Regions from separate parts of the Staphylococcus chromogenes genome, predicted to be linked through region 1. Evidence: riboswitches for the same ligand, from Rfam matches in the RefSeq annotation. Region 1 holds a riboswitch; each other region holds the start of a gene.

Region 1 (5,387 bases):
AATGCTCAATATTAAAATTGCTAACACCTACGTTTTTAACTTTTCCTTCTTTATATAATGCCTCCATACCTTTCCAAGTGTCAATCATCACATCTTCATCTTGGCCTGGCCAATGTACTAAATATAAATCTAAGTAGTCAAGTCCAAGTTTTTTCAGAGATGTTTCATAAGCTTCTGCCACATTTTCTCGTCCATAATCACTCATCCATAACTTAGATGTTATAAATAAATCTTCTCTTTTAAGTTGAGAGGCTTCTAAAGCTTCTCTAATACCTTCACCAACTTTTTCTTCATTTTCATAAATCATTGCCGTATCAATGCTTCTATAACCATTTAAAATAGCATGTTTGACCGCTTCTTTTGCTGTATCATCATTTTTCACTCTAAAAACACCTAGACCTACTTGAGGCATTTGATGATCATTATAAAATTTAACGTATTGCATATCGCACTCATCCTTTCTTGTTCACTTTAATCATACCCGAGTGGAATCTTCATCGTAAAATAATATGTTTTTACGCTACAAATTATCCATATAAAAACACAATGATTAACATCTTCTCCTTTCGCTCGTTACATTAATGAAACCGAATGAATAAATGATGACATGTTTACTTACATGCTCCAAAATCAAAAAAAGTGGACCCCACCCTTAGGCGTGAAATCCACTTTCTCTAAAATAATTGATATACAATTAATTGAACGCTTCAATTTCATCCATAATCGCTTGAAGATCATTCACATCATATTGAATTCTACCATGGAAAACAAATTTGTTAAAAAATTCGTCAAGTTGCGCAGGCCCTACTAACACCTTTGTTCCACTTTGTGGGGCATAATTAGAAATCGTAATATCCCCTTCATGTCTTGGATTAAAGTATAAGATAGGGGTCGGTGCATATTTAAGGTTAAGTTTTTGTTGTAACGTCGTTGCTAGTTTTTCTACTGAATCAAGATGCTTTGTGTAATCAATAACCGTAAGTTTTTGTTGATCTTCTTTTTGATCAAGCACGATGGTTTGTGGCGTTTGACCATCTAAATGTAATGTTTTGAAAACATGTTCCATCATTGGATTTTCTCTAAATTGGTTTTGACTCACACCTTGATAAACATGACCTTTTAGTAATTCTGAATCAATAATATATAAACCTGTTCTTGTAAGTACAAGGTGACTAATGCGCGTAATCTCTTCCAAATCATTTGTAGGCATAAAGATATTAGCCATGATATGCATATCTTCAGGACGAATTCGCTTTTCTTTTACCAATCGCTCACGTATGCCTAGCAATCTCATATCTGTAATGTACTCACTATCATTTTTAGAAAATAATTTTAAAGCATCAATTTCACGGTTTTTTGAGGAAACCATCGTGTCATATTCCTCTTTATGACGCGTATCTGATTTTTTCTTTTCGATGCGCGCCTTTTCTAACGCTTCTTTATGCTCATTGTTTAATTTTGTTTCTCTGGATTGATACTGATTCGCGTACGTTTCTTTAGCCTTTTTTTTGCTACGCAAGGCAAACAAAAATAAAACTAAAAATAAAAGTGCTAGTACACTCACAGCGATCAACCCAATCTGAATTGGATCTAATTGAGACATTAACAATTACCTACCTTTTTCTACATTTACTTTAATATATACATTATATAAAAAAGCACATCAAATCGCGAGTCTTTATAGAAAAAACATTATTTCTCTGAAGCGACCGCTTCTTTTAAAATCTCTGTTTTGTCTGTTTTTTCCCAAGGTACGTCAATATCATTTCGTCCAAAATGACCATAAGCTGCGGTTTGTTTATAGATAGGACGTTGTAAATCTAGCATTTTAATAATACCTGCAGGTCTTAAATCAAAGTTTTGTCGAACTGCCTCAATAAGAATATCTTCTGAAACTTTGCCTGTGCCAAAAGAATCTATTGATATGGAGACTGGTTGCGCAACTCCAATAGCATAAGCGATTTGAACTTCACACTTTTTAGCCAAACCTGCAGCCACAATATTTTTCGCAACATAGCGAGCGGCATAAGCGGCTGAGCGGTCAACTTTTGTTGGATCCTTTCCTGAGAAAGCACCTCCTCCATGACGGGCATAGCCGCCATACGTATCTACGATTATTTTGCGTCCAGTGAGACCTGCATCACCTTGAGGTCCCCCGATCACAAATCGACCAGTTGGATTAATAAAGAACTTTGTCTCTTCATCTATTAATTCTTTTGGAACTGTTTGATATATCACATGTTCTTTAAGGTCTTCTTGTATTTTTTCTAATTCGACTTCTTCGTGATGTTGTGTTGAAATGACGATGGTATCAATGCGTTGAGGTTGGTTATTCGAATCATATTCTACCGTTACTTGTACTTTTCCATCTGGTCTTAAATATTCTAATGTGCCGTTTTTACGCACTTCTGTTAAGCGTTTTGATAATTTGTGTGATAAATCAATTGGCAACGGCATATACGTATCTGTTTCATCAGTAGCGTAGCCAAACATTAAACCTTGGTCTCCCGCACCAATATTTAATGCTTCATCACTTTCATTATCACGATATTCTAACGCGCGGTCTACGCCTTGTGCAATATCAGGAGATTGTTCATCAATTGCAGTTAATACGGACATCGTTTTGTAGTCGTAGCCATATTTTGCTCGTGTATAACCGATTTGCTTCACTGTTTCTCTCACAACTTTAGGAATATCAACATAAGTTGAAGTTGAAATTTCTCCAGCTATTAAAGCCATACCTGTCGTTACAGTAGTTTCACAAGCTACTCGGGCATTTTGATCACCTTTTAAAATTTCATCTAAAATTGCATCAGAAATTTGATCTGCAATTTTATCGGGGTGGCCTTCTGTGACCGACTCTGATGTAAATAATCGTCTATTGTACGTCATAATAAGCTCCTTTGATTTTTAATAATTACGAAGTTCTCTCTCTAACTGAGCCAACAAAAAAGAGCCTTCACACTATAAAATAGAGAGAAGGCTCTAAACGTCCATTCGCTCTTATCGTTCAGACAATATTTGTCCGCAAACGGTTTGGCACCTTTCTTCATTAAGAAGAGGTTGCTGGGTTTCATTGGGTCCATGTCCCTCCACCACTCAGGATAAGAGAATCCGTTAAGCACTATATTACATAAATTTATGTTTAGTGTCAATTCCACCACAGCTTATGTTACTCAAATATATCAGCGATATCTCAATCTATTTATTTTTCTATTTTTCTTAATAAATTACCTAAATTTGGTAGGGATAATGAAATCAATGTGTTATACTCTTGAATTGTAAAGGCTTACATTACCGAAATAACTATTGGAGGGATTATTCATGTCATTTGACACACAAGCAATTGATGCTTTAATTCACAAGCCTTCATCTCACTTTCAATTAACAACGACAGAACTCTACAATAAAATTTTAAAACGAGAAGAAGCTGAATTGACTGAACTTGGCGCTATTAATGCTAAAACTGGAGAGTATACGGGTCGTTCTCCTAAAGATAAATATATTGTAGATAACCCTCAAGTGAAAGATGATATTGATTGGGGTCCAATTAACCAACCTATCTCTGAAGAAAAGTTTTTAAACTTATACTATCAGGTTATCGAATATTTAGATCAAAAAGAAGAAGTTTTTGTTTTCAATGGCTATGCAGGGAGCGATAAAGATTCCCAACTTGACCTTACTGTTGTGAACGAATTTGCTTGGCATAATCTATTTGCACAAAACTTATTTATTAAGCCTAGCTCAAAAGAAGAAGCCTCTAAGATAAAAGCAGACTTCACAATCATTTCAGCACCTACTTTTAAAGCCAACCCAGAAAAAGATGGCACACGTTCTGAAACATTCGTAATTATTTCATTTAAGCACAAAACTGTTTTAATTGGTGGCACTGAGTATGCAGGCGAAATGAAGAAATCAATCTTCTCTGTCATGAACTACTTATTACCTGAACAGGATATTATGAGTATGCATTGCTCTGCTAATGTAGGCCATAAAGGGGATGTCGCCCTATTCTTCGGTTTATCTGGTACAGGGAAAACCACATTATCAGCTGACCCTAATCGTAAATTAATCGGTGATGATGAACACGGTTGGAATGAAAATGGTGTTTTCAACATTGAAGGCGGTTGTTACGCAAAAGCAATTCATCTTTCAGAAGAAAAAGAACCACAAATTTTTAATGCCATTCGTTACGGTACTGTTTTAGAAAACTGTGTTGTCGATGCGCATGGTTATGTCGATTTTGATGATAACAAATTAACAGAAAACACACGTGCTGCCTACCCTATTCATCATATCGATAATATTGTCGTACCTTCAAAAGCATCACATCCTAACACAATTATCTTTTTAACAGCAGATGCTTTTGGTGTCTTACCTCCAATTTCAAAATTATCGAAAGATCAAGCGATGTATCACTTCTTAAGTGGTTTCACATCTAAACTTGCTGGTACTGAGCGTGGTATTACGGAACCACAACCTTCATTTTCAACTTGCTTTGGTGCCCCATTCTTACCATTAAATGCCAAAGTCTATGCCGACTTATTAGGTCGTTTAATCGACAAGCATGATGTAGATGTATATTTAGTGAATACAGGCTGGACTGGTGGAAAATATGGTGAAGGCAATCGTATTGAACTTCGTCATACACGAAAAATGGTTAATGATGCAATCAGTGGAAAACTTAAAAATTCAGAGTTTGAAGAAGATCACATCTTTGGCTTAAGTATTCCTAAGACGGTTGAGGATGTTCCTACAACAATTTTACAACCTATCAACGCTTGGACAAATAAAGAAGCCTATGACAAACAAGCCAGAGACTTAGTGGCAAGATTTAAAGACAATTTCAAAAAGTTTGGTCCAGAAACTGAACATCTTGAAAAATCAGGTGGATTTAAAGGGTAATAATAAAGCTGTGAATGCGTCTATTATAGACACTTCACAGCTTTTTATTTGTTTTATGGAATTCAATATTTTCCATCCATTGTTGAATCACTTTTAGTACTTGACACATCGCATTTGGCCGCGGAACATGTCCTTCATCAAGTTGGTAAAAAGCCTCAAATGTAGCTCCAACTTTTTTTAGATGGGCTTCTAAAGTATAAGCTTGATGAATCCCCACTTGCACATCTTTGCCTCCGTGAATAATTAAAATGGGGGGCGCGCTTTTGCCAATATGTTTCATCGCATCACGCTTTTCATAAGCTTGCAGCGCCTTTTTAGGATGACCCACCATTCGTCGTAACATCCCTCTCAAATCGACACGTTCTTCATACATTAAATGTAAGTCACTCACTCCACCCCAGATAATATAGCTATCTACTTGTGCATCTTGAAATGTTAAAAGACCTTGAATCCCGCCTCTTGAAAATCCTATCAAATGAAGA
Region 2 (5,387 bases), 250 kb from region 1:
GACATCCTCCTGTATTTTCAACTCAGCATGCAGTAATTTTCCCTGGTGCTCATTAAGCGGTATGACCTCCCCACCAAAAGTTGATTTGTAAAAATCAAGGGCCTCTTGCACATGATTCACCACGATATATGGACTCAATTTCATAAAATAATCCCCCTATTTTTAATTTCATTCAAATTTTAACTTGTATTTTTGTGATTATCATATAGTATATATTGTTGATAAACAATAATTTTGAGGTGACAATATCATGCGAATCGGAATCGATGCGGGTGGAACTTTAATTAAAATCGTAACTGAACATGAAGGTCAAAGAGAATATCAAACATTTCTTACGACTGAAATTGAACAAGTCGCGCAAAGTCTTAATGATAAAAAATGTTCAGATATTAGTATTACGGGTGGTAATGCGAAAGTGCTTAATGATTTATTGCACTGTGAAGCAAAACATTTTATTGAATTTGATGCGGCAGATAAAGGTGTAGACATCTTACTTAAGGAGCAAGGCATCGAACTCGATCGTTATATATTTACTAACGTTGGGACTGGCACGTCAATCCACTTAGCTGATCATCAGGGTCAGGAACGTGTCGGAGGTATTGGTACAGGTGGTGGCATGATTCAAGGTTTAGGATATTTGCTTACAGAAATCAAAGATTATCAAAAATTAACCGATTTAGCGCAACAAGGGAACCGTGATATTATCGATTTAAAAGTTAAACATATTTATAAAAATGATACCCCTCCCATTTCCGGAGAGCTTACAGCTTCTAACTTTGGACATGTTCTACTAAATTTAGATAAAACGTTTACTGATGCAGATAAATTAGCTTCATTAATTGGTGTCGTTGGTGAAAGTGTTACAACAGTTTCAATTCATGTCGCAAGAGAACACGGCGCTAAAGATGTTGTCTATATTGGGTCTTCTTTCCACAATAACCCTTTACTTCAACAAGTCGTCACTGATTATACAATTCTACGTGGTTTTACGCCTCATTATTTAAACAATGGGGCATTCTCAGGTGCACTTGGTACATTATATTTATAAAGTTTGACCGATAATATTAGCCAAAAATGTCTACAAGTGTATCGCCTTGTAGACATTTTTGCCTCTTTTTGTTCCTTTTTACCGATATATATGGGATTAAAATAGCCACCAAAATTTATCAGCGTAAATTTTGGTGGCTTTGTGTACGTAAATAGTGATTGATTGAATTACGTTAAAATGTTAACTCATTCGCCAGTTTTTGTGCACTCACAATGGTACCCACTACACCAGGTTTTAAATCGATGGCCACGTAACGATTATCGTCACGCAATTCATCGAGCCATTCTGCAAAGACTTCTCCTTCAACATCGATTAATTCAAAGGATTCGAAGTCTTCGTGGGCCACACGTTTTGCGCGTTGGCTTAAGCTCCATACAGGCATAAAATGGGATTGTTCAAAATGGTCATTTTCATCACTCACTACCATGAACTCTTTCATCCCTTTTTGCGTTAAGCCATAAACCGTATCTGAATTTGAAACATCTTCGACAAACTCTCGAATACGTAATCGATCAATATCGGTCATTATGTCGTTAAATGCAGATAAGATACTAATTTCATGACCTTCAGCGTCCGTCGTCACATTAACAACCGCTTCATCTTCCTCATCAAACATATCGTCAAGTTCATAAGTTGTGAAACGATCAATATCCATCGTGATCAGTTTATCAAATGCGACATTCAAGTTTTCCAAATATTCTTTAGCAAAGCCTTCTCTCGTCCAAAAACAAAATAATTGTTTTCCATTGTGCTCATGCTTCACAATTTTTTTATCTTTAACAGCAATAAAAAATTGCTCATTAGTCAGAATATCTTTGTAAAATCGTTCATTTTTATATGACATACCTTTCTCCCTCTCTTAATGAGCTCTCTTTAAGTTGAATATAAACTACGGCATTCAATTCGTCAAACATCGTTTATAAAAGAGCTGTCATTATGATGAAAGATTTGCTTCTTTCTTAAATGCTTCTTCTAAGCGCTCTATCTCTTCCGGATGATCGGCGTGCCATATCCCTGCAAATCTCGAAGGTACAGGTTGTTGAAAATATTCCCCATCATAAAATGATAATGGATAAAGCACTCCTTTTTTGACATATTTTTCAATTGTTTGAAAGAATGCCTCTTGATCTTCTCCAGAAATATAACTGTAAAATTTATGATATTTTCCGGTGAGCACAGGATCTAAAACTAATAAACTTGTCGATCCGTTATGTCTAAAGTTTAAATCAATCGCATAAATATTTTGTTGTGCATCGACGAGTAAATCAAATCCAGCGACGCCAATGAAGCCTTTGTCGACGCCTATTTTCATAATTTCATAGCCCGCTTGAATCACGGACTCTGGAACGTCAATCGCATTCACATTGCCATTGTAAAAACCGTAATCGTTTGTCAGTTGTTTAGCAGCCCCTAAGTAAATGATGCCTTTCTTTGGATGAAGGGCGTACTGGACACAATAATTGTCGACTGTCTCGATACATTGTTCGATAATCAAAGTTTGTGTGGCCGCTTTCGCATTTTCGATACGTGCAATCGCTTGTTCCAAATCGCTTTGATTATAGCAAATCATAACACCATAACCACCTGCTGTTGGAAGTTCATCTCCTGGTTTAATCACAAGAGGGAGGTCCCAGTGTTTTAACGCTTCGTGAAAATCTTCTATTTTGACGACTTGTCGTTTTGGCAAGTATTTTCCATCTGTCCACTCTGGAATGCGTGATTTGGTATTTAAATCAATAAACACCTGTTTATTCATCGCATAATGTTCTGGCGCAATTAAATCTTCTCCGTGAACATATTGTGTGTAAATACGCTTTTGTTCTTGTTGTGTTAAATTTTGTAATAAAGCTTCATAGCTTGCTTTATCTTTAAAAGTATAGATATTCTCAGGTAGCGTCTGATTGACATGTGAAAATAACGTGCGTAATTTTTCAGTGACACTTGCTTCATGAACAATCACTGGCATATCGGCAATAAGTAATTCTCTTCCAGTTAAAAAATTAGACTGATGTTCATTGGGTTCTAACCATGGATTTGAAATGTATGAAGGTCGTGCTGTATAAACCACATCTTTCGCGTATAAGTCTCCCAGTTTTAAAATTGAGTCATCCAACATTTACAATTTCTCCCTTAATAATTGATGTTCCTTTTGAATGGTATTAAATAAATCTTTGTCTTGAATCAGTGTCGCGCCCATCAATGCAATGATTTTTGCCCCTTTAATTAAAGCTTTATCCCCCATAGGGCTTGCAGCGGCTTCTCTGAAACGATGCGTGTGCCCGACTAAACTTCGTGGTCCAATTTTAATATGTGGGTGAATCGTCGGTACAACATGGCTTACATTTCCTGTATCTGTCGAGCCATAACCAAAATCATCATGACTGACTTCTTCACCTAATTCAGTAGCATAACGTTCAAACAGCGCATCAAGTTGCGGTGATTTGATGAATTCATTTACCCCGTTTTGAATTGGCGCAAACTCATAGTCACATCCGGTTTGTATTGCAGCCCCTTTTGCGATTTGATGCACGCGCTCTGTCAGTTGATCTAAAGATTTTCGTGTTGTCGCTCGTGTGTAAAAGCGAGCATGTGTAAAATCAGGAATAATATTGGCTGCTTTCCCTCCATCTAATATGACACCGTGCACCCGGTCTGATTTATGGATATGTTGTCGTAACTGTGCGACACCATTAAAGAAACTAAGCATAGCATCTAAAGCATTTCTAGCATCTTCTGCATTTTCTGAAGCATGTGCGCTGCGCCCATAAAATTTAATGTCTAAAACATCAACAGCTAAAGTTGGAATTGTAGGATATGTTTCGTTACCGGGATGTATCATGAGTGCGACATCCACATCATCAATAATCCCTTCTTTCACATAAGACGCTTTGGCACTCCCATTTTCTCCACCTTCTTCAGCTGGACATCCTAAAACAACCACGGAACCTCCTAGCTCATCTATAACTTGTTTTAATGCGATGCCGGCAAGTACACTCGACGTACCGATAATATTATGACCACACGCATGTCCTAATCCAGGTAAGGCATCGTATTCCGCTAAATAACTGATGGTGGGTCCAACTTGTCCACTATCATAGCGCGCAATAAACCCAGTAGAATGACCAGCAATATCTTTTTCTATCTCAAAACCATGGTCGTGTAACTGGTCTATTAAAAGTCTCGACGCAAATAATTCTTCATTTCCTACTTCAGGTCTTTCATGAATTTGATGACTCATATCCAAATAATGTAACCGATGATTATCTATATAATCTAATATGCGTTGTCTCACTGATACCATTAAAAAGTCTCCCTTCAAAACAAAAAAAGCATCCAACGATAAAACACTTCCACTTATCAATAGTAGCGTCTCAAACGTTGATTGCCATTTGTGTCATTTATCTTTCAATGGTCTTAACCATTGTTGGATTTAGCACCTTTATCGAAGTTCGATGAGGTTGCAGGGTTTCACAGGGCCAATTCCCTCCACCACTCTTGATAAATTCGTATTTAATTATTACTCATTTTATCGGAAATTCGATCATTTGTCATGGTATTTTCATTATTTTCACAATTTTTCGGAAGTAGTGCTATTTTATCTTAGATTTGGCCTGAAAGAAATCATTTTATTTTAAAGCATAACGCTTTTTTAAAGTGAAAGATTTGTAACTCATTACGGCTTTTAGAAGTTATGTTAAAATGATATCAACGAATGAAGGAGGATGAATTCGATGCCAAAAATGAACGTAGAAAGTTTTAATTTAGATCATACAAAAGTTGTTGCACCTTATGTACGTCTAGCAGGTAAAATGCAAGGTGAAAACGGAGATGACATTTACAAATACGACATTCGCTTTAAGCAACCCAATAAAGAACATATGGATATGCCAGGACTTCACAGTTTAGAACACTTAATGGCAGAAAATATTCGTAATCACTCTGATAAAATTGTGGACTTAAGCCCTATGGGTTGTCAAACAGGCTTTTATGTATCACTCATCAACCACAAAGATTATGATGACGTATTAAATATTATTGAAAAAACGATTCAAGATGTTTTAAATGCAACTGAAGTACCCGCCTGTAATGAAGTTCAATGCGGTTGGGCGGCAAGCCATTCCTTAGAAGGCGCTCAAACGATCGCAAGAGAATTTTTAGACAAACGCAACCAATGGCATGACGTGTTTGGTGAAGGCTAAAATGAATTAAGTCGTAAGAAAAATAGCCATCAAAATTTATCTACGGGTAAATTTTGATGGCTTTCTATTTATAGATGAGCGCTATTCCTAGTTTTTTGTTATAAATGACGAATCCATTTCATCAGTAAAAATTGTAATGG
Region 3 (5,387 bases), 940 kb from region 1:
AACTCTGAACGTTTGATATACGTATCGATATCATCTTTTAAGAAATGTTGCGTTAAAATCGTATCTGCGCCGTGCGCGCGTAAATAGCTCGCCGCATCAAAGGTACGTGAACCCGTACGAAGCGTAAAATTACGTGTATCTACAATAATACCCGCATACATCACTGTCGACTCTAAACGTGTCAAACGTTGTTCTGTCGTTTGATACTCTAACAACTCCGTCACAAGTTCAGCTGTAGAACTTGCATAAGGTTCCATATAAATTAATAAAGGATTGGCGATAAAGTCTTCCCCGCGTCGATGATGATCGATGACGACTTTACGGTTCGCTTTATTTAAAATATCTTTATCGATGACCATTTCAGGTTTATGCGTATCTACAATGACTAAAGTTGTTTTGCTCGTCATCATATCCCACGCTTCATCTGATGTGACAAAACGTTCTTTGAGCTCAGGTTTTTGATCGATTTCGTCCATCACACGACGTAATGTCGGATCGATATCTGAGTCATTGAGAACGATATAGGATTCGAGGTTATTCATCATCGCAAAACGTGTGACACCGATTGCTGCCCCAATCGCATCTAAATCCGGTCGTGTATGCCCCATCACGATGACCTTGTCGCCTTCAAGTAAAATATCTTTGAGCGCGTGAGAAATCACTCGAGCACGCACACGTGTCCGTTTTTCCATCGGGTCAGTCTTACCGCCGTAAAAGCGCACATTACCGTTCGCACTTTTAATCGCCACTTGGTCTCCCCCACGTCCTAGAGCTAAGTCTAAGCCAGATTGCGACATTTCGCCAAGATCGATTAAGTTTTCTGATCCTTCCCCAACCCCAATACTGAGCGTTAACTGTGCACGATAGCCGACGCTCTTTTCACGCAACTGACTTAAAATATCAAAGTTGGTTTCCTCGATTTCACGCAAAATCCGACGATTCAAGTAAGCCACAAACTGATCAGAACTGTAACGCTTAAAATAAACGTTATGTTCTTGTGCCCATCGGCTAATCACACGTGTCACCATAGAGTTGATTTCAGAACGCTGCGTATCATTCATATTTTGCGTAATTTCATCGTAGTTATCTAAAAAGAGTGTTGCGATAATCGGTTGCTCATCTTCGTAGGCTTTGTTAATTTCCGCTTCTTCTGTAATGTCTAAGAAATATAAAATCCCTTCGTTTTTGGAATATTTCACACGATAGGTATAGCCATTTTGCGTGAGTTCAATTTCTTTCGCCTTATCCAATTGCTTCAGTATGTTGGGATACACTTCATTGATTGGATCGGAAATAACGTTACGCTCTGTCCGTTCTGATAGAAATTGATTCATCCATTCGATTTGGTCATTTTGGTTTAACACAATAATCCCAATTGGCATATTTTTAACAGCATGATTGCTCGCTAATGTCACTTTTCCACTTAAATCTTCTAAGTACGTATCTAGTTTTTTAAACGTCCATCTAAATAAAAAAGCACACACAATCAACACGATAAACAGTGTTATCGCAGCGATAAAACCAAATACGACACTAAAGAAAAAGCTTACACCAACACTGGCAATCGCGATTAACGTAATCAATATAAAAGGTAAGAGTAACGATTTCTTTACCGATTGACGTTTCATTTTGTCACCTCTCAACGTTTTTTAAGCATGCTTTTTAAGTTTAATCCAAGATCTAACAAGCCAATCAGGCGTGTAAGTGGATATGCGAAAATCCCTACAATAATTAAAAGGACTGTCACACCTATTGGAAACTTTTTAAGTGTACAAGCATAATGAATAAAACTTAAACCTTGAATGACAAGTAAGAAACCTAAGACGATGATAAAGTTTAAACTGATGCTTTGAGCCGTTGTTGATGGTTCTGTCACAATGCTTACGAGCAAAGCAATGGCATATATAATAAAGATAGATTTACTTAATTGCCATAAATATAAAGGTCGATATACCGGCGTTGCTACTTTAAATTGACGTAAAATCGGAAAAATAATGAGTAACGACAACATAAAGAACAACGTGAGACCCACTACAATAAACGCTGGCATTTGGATTGCCATTTGTTCTACAGATGCTTCCAACACTTTTGAAGATTGGGCATCTAAATTTTCTATTCGAATTGCTTCGTTAACAACTTTTCTATAAGGTTCTAACAATTCATGCGCATAGGGAAACATTCTGATGCTTTGTAAAATCATCATTGCACCTAACGTCACAATACTCGTCACCATCGTGACAATATACAATATGCGTTCCTTAGAAACTCTTTGGATTAATAACTGACTAATGACTAAACTCGCGAGGAGTAAAATAATCATAAAGGTTTGTACAAACAAACTCCCCGTCAGTGTTGCAACCATAATCGAAATGAGCGCTGCAAAACCGAATGAATATTTAGAGCGGTACCAAAGAATGATTCCTGGAAGCGGTGCAAAAAAGATAATGATAACGCCTAGCACTGGCATAAAATGCATGACTAAAGCTACCACAATTAAGGCTAAGGTACCTAAAAGGGTTTCTTTAGGTTTAATTTTCGAAAACAATAACGCCACTTCCAAACTTAGATTTATAGTCACTATTTTACAGGCTTTGACAAGGGTTTACAACAGACGTCAAAGTGAAACTATGGCGATGTAAAGGGCGCATTAAATTGAGTGTCCCTCTCTTTCATCGCTTTCATTTTTACCATCTATATTTTGACAAGCTTAAAATAGTTGTATTGAGGCTTTTACGAAGAGGAGGTTACCCACAATAAGCTTTGTAATAGATTGTTAACAATAGTGGAGCTGTATTTCAGTTATTTCAACTCAAATACAGCCCACCTCTGTGCACCTCATTTACATAATTATAACAAAAATGTAACATATTCGTCTAAGTTTAGCGTCTGAATCTTGAAAGTTCTAAAAAGTGATATAAATACGGGGCCCAATCATTGAAGTTAAGTAAAAAACCATCATGTCCGACATTATCTGGCACGAAGAAATGACGATGATATTGGAAGTACTCTCCTAGCGCTGCGACTTGATCGTCTGGATATAATAAATCATCCGTGAAACCCATCGTTAACACTTTTGTATTTAAGGATTGAAAAACGTCAGAGACATCCTCGCGCCCACGGAACACATCATGACTATCTAAGACGTCGAGCAGTGTCAGGTAACAGTTTAAATCGAACGTATTTTTAAATTTATCGCCTTGATGTTTTTGATATGTTACGACTTCGTCAGGCGTGAAGCGGGCTTCATAACTTTTAGAAGAGCGATAAGTTAAAAACCCCAGTTGACGTGCTATACTTAAGCCTTCCCTACCCCCTAAATGAATCGCTTGACGTGCGATTTCATTGAAAGCTCGGGAGTAAGACGAGGTTTTAGCAGTTGCGGCAAGAATAACTGCTTTTTTTACAATAAATTTCTGATTGTATAATAACTCCATCACTTGCATCCCACCGAGTGAAGCACCAATCAATACTTCTATTTTTTCAAATTGCAATGCTTGTAAGCCGAGCTCAATCGCACGGACAATGTCTCGAATCGTCAGTCGCATAGGAAAGTTTTCTTCCGTGAGACGAGAGCTAGAACCAAACGGGCTTCCAATCACATTAAATGTCAAAAACTGATAGTCGTGAAAAGGCATATAACCCCCATCGATTATTTCGCGCCACCACCCCGGATGTTCCTCCGTACCGTAAGTTAAATGATTACCTGTTAAGGCGTGACAAACCAAAACGAGGGGTTGCCCCGGATGACCGACATGTTCATATCTCAATTGTAAATTATTTATCGTTTCTCCAGATTCCATCGTAAATTCTCCTAAATATAACGTATCTACTTTATATTCCGCCAAAGTATGCCCTCCCTCTAAAAATATAAAAAAGTTGTATTGCCTAAGTACGACAATACAACTCAAATTAACGATAAACGACTTATCACTCGATTCTTTCGTTGGTTGTAGCACCGTACTTATTTCTAAGTGGTTGCTGAAGCATCACAGGGCCAAATCCCTCAACTTCTCTTAATAAGCTTGTTCTATTCAATTATTAGTTATCATAACGCATTCAGAATATTCTTGCAAATTGTTTTAATACGACAAAAATAGTCGAAGTATAGCGACAGTAACAATACCGACAATCACCGTAACAGTCAAACTTCTAGAGAGTAATGCAGCCAGTGCGGTCGGCAACGCACTCCATAGAAAAATCCAATTGAACTGATAACCCCATTGTCCTTGTTGTTGCAGGATGAAGCCATCTACAACTAGTGCTGTAAATAACGTGATGGGAATAAAAGAGAGCCATTGAATGATGCGATCAGAAAGTTCTAATTTTGAAATCGCGATGAACGGTGTAATACGTAAAATCAACGTCCCAACACCTGATAAAATAATCGTCCATAAGATATACATCATCGCTCCATCACCACCCCTACACATGCCGCAAGCATTGATGATAATAGAATAGCGATATAAGACGGCATCACTACACTTAACAGTAACATCATCACTGTCACGATACCTACGAGATAGAGATATATCCGCAGTTTAGTTTTTGTCACGCCTTCAAATTGACTTAGCATTAGAAAGATGAACATCGCAATAATGGCATAATCTAAACCTAGCGCTTCCGGGTTATGTAAAATATCTCCTAACAAGGCACCCAAAATACAAATCAAAATCCAAAAAAGATAAGCCGTTAGATTGATACCATGCATCCACTGACGCCCTATAAACACTCCTTTAGAATGCGGGGCGATGGCAATACCAAAAGTTTCATCAGTGAGCAATGTACCCATGCCGATACGATGCCACAAAGGTTCATTTTTAAAACTTGGCGCAAGCGTCATGCTGAGTAAAAACATGCGACTATTCACGACTAAAGCCGTAAGCACAATAATCCAAACGGGGGTATGCACAGCCATGAGCGCAATAATAATAAATTGCGCTGCACCTGCATAAACAAGTATAGATAAAAGCGCAATTTCTAATACGCCAAAACCTGAAGCTACACCGACAATGCCAAAGGAAAATCCTATACCCGCATATCCGAGTAACGTCGGGATACAATCTTTAATCCCTTGTTTGAACGTCACGTAAGCCATCTCTTCTACCCCCTTCATAAAAATTAAACCCATTTTATTATAAACAACATCAAATTTCTACAAGGTCAGCGTGAAGTTTGTCTTACGTTAGACTGAAGAATGTCTAAAAACGCTGAATTTACAACATTTTAATGCACCTTAATTTTCAGACAATTTATATATATAAAAGCGTTTAAACCCTAACTTTTCCCCTCCCCTACTCATAATAATCAACATCAAAATAGCTAAGACACGCTGTTGATGTCTTAGCTTTTATTTTATTTATCTATTTAATTTAAAGAGCTTCGATGAC

The links. Region 1 has a riboswitch for S-adenosylmethionine ahead of metK (methionine adenosyltransferase). Riboswitches for the same ligand answer to the same signal wherever they lie in the genome.
Region 2: linked by a shared signal. The riboswitch ahead of PYW36_RS03245 (M20 family metallopeptidase) and the one ahead of metK (methionine adenosyltransferase) in region 1 are both predicted to bind S-adenosylmethionine.
Region 3: linked by a shared signal. The riboswitch ahead of metX (homoserine O-acetyltransferase MetX) and the one ahead of metK (methionine adenosyltransferase) in region 1 are both predicted to bind S-adenosylmethionine.

The regions. Positions count from the first base shown of each region.
Region 1 covers NZ_CP118953.1:950,109-955,495, reverse strand. Annotated here, with positions in the region: gene PYW36_RS04700 (aldo/keto reductase) at 1-445, opposite strand, end outside; gene PYW36_RS04695 (NERD domain-containing protein) at 695-1,603, opposite strand; gene metK (methionine adenosyltransferase) at 1,693-2,892, opposite strand; SAM riboswitch class I at 3,001-3,111, opposite strand; gene pckA (phosphoenolpyruvate carboxykinase (ATP)) at 3,325-4,905, shown strand; gene PYW36_RS04680 (alpha/beta hydrolase family protein) at 4,940-5,387, opposite strand, start outside.
Region 2 covers NZ_CP118953.1:698,763-704,149, reverse strand. Annotated here, with positions in the region: gene PYW36_RS03265 (VOC family protein) at 1-144, opposite strand, end outside; gene coaW (type II pantothenate kinase) at 251-1,048, shown strand; gene PYW36_RS03255 (DUF2750 domain-containing protein) at 1,221-1,892, opposite strand; gene ldmS (L-aspartate--L-methionine ligase LdmS) at 1,983-3,164, opposite strand; gene PYW36_RS03245 (M20 family metallopeptidase) at 3,165-4,349, opposite strand; SAM riboswitch class I at 4,444-4,553, opposite strand; gene PYW36_RS03240 (S-ribosylhomocysteine lyase) at 4,780-5,247, shown strand; gene PYW36_RS03235 (DoxX family protein) at 5,346-5,387, opposite strand, start outside.
Region 3 covers NZ_CP118953.1:13,810-19,196, reverse strand. Annotated here, with positions in the region: gene PYW36_RS00075 (DHH family phosphoesterase) at 1-1,628, opposite strand, end outside; gene PYW36_RS00070 (DUF2232 domain-containing protein) at 1,640-2,545, opposite strand; gene metX (homoserine O-acetyltransferase MetX) at 2,880-3,845, opposite strand; SAM riboswitch class I at 3,922-4,023, opposite strand; gene PYW36_RS00060 (AzlD domain-containing protein) at 4,080-4,406, opposite strand; gene PYW36_RS00055 (AzlC family ABC transporter permease) at 4,403-5,095, opposite strand; gene serS (serine--tRNA ligase) at 5,370-5,387, opposite strand, start outside.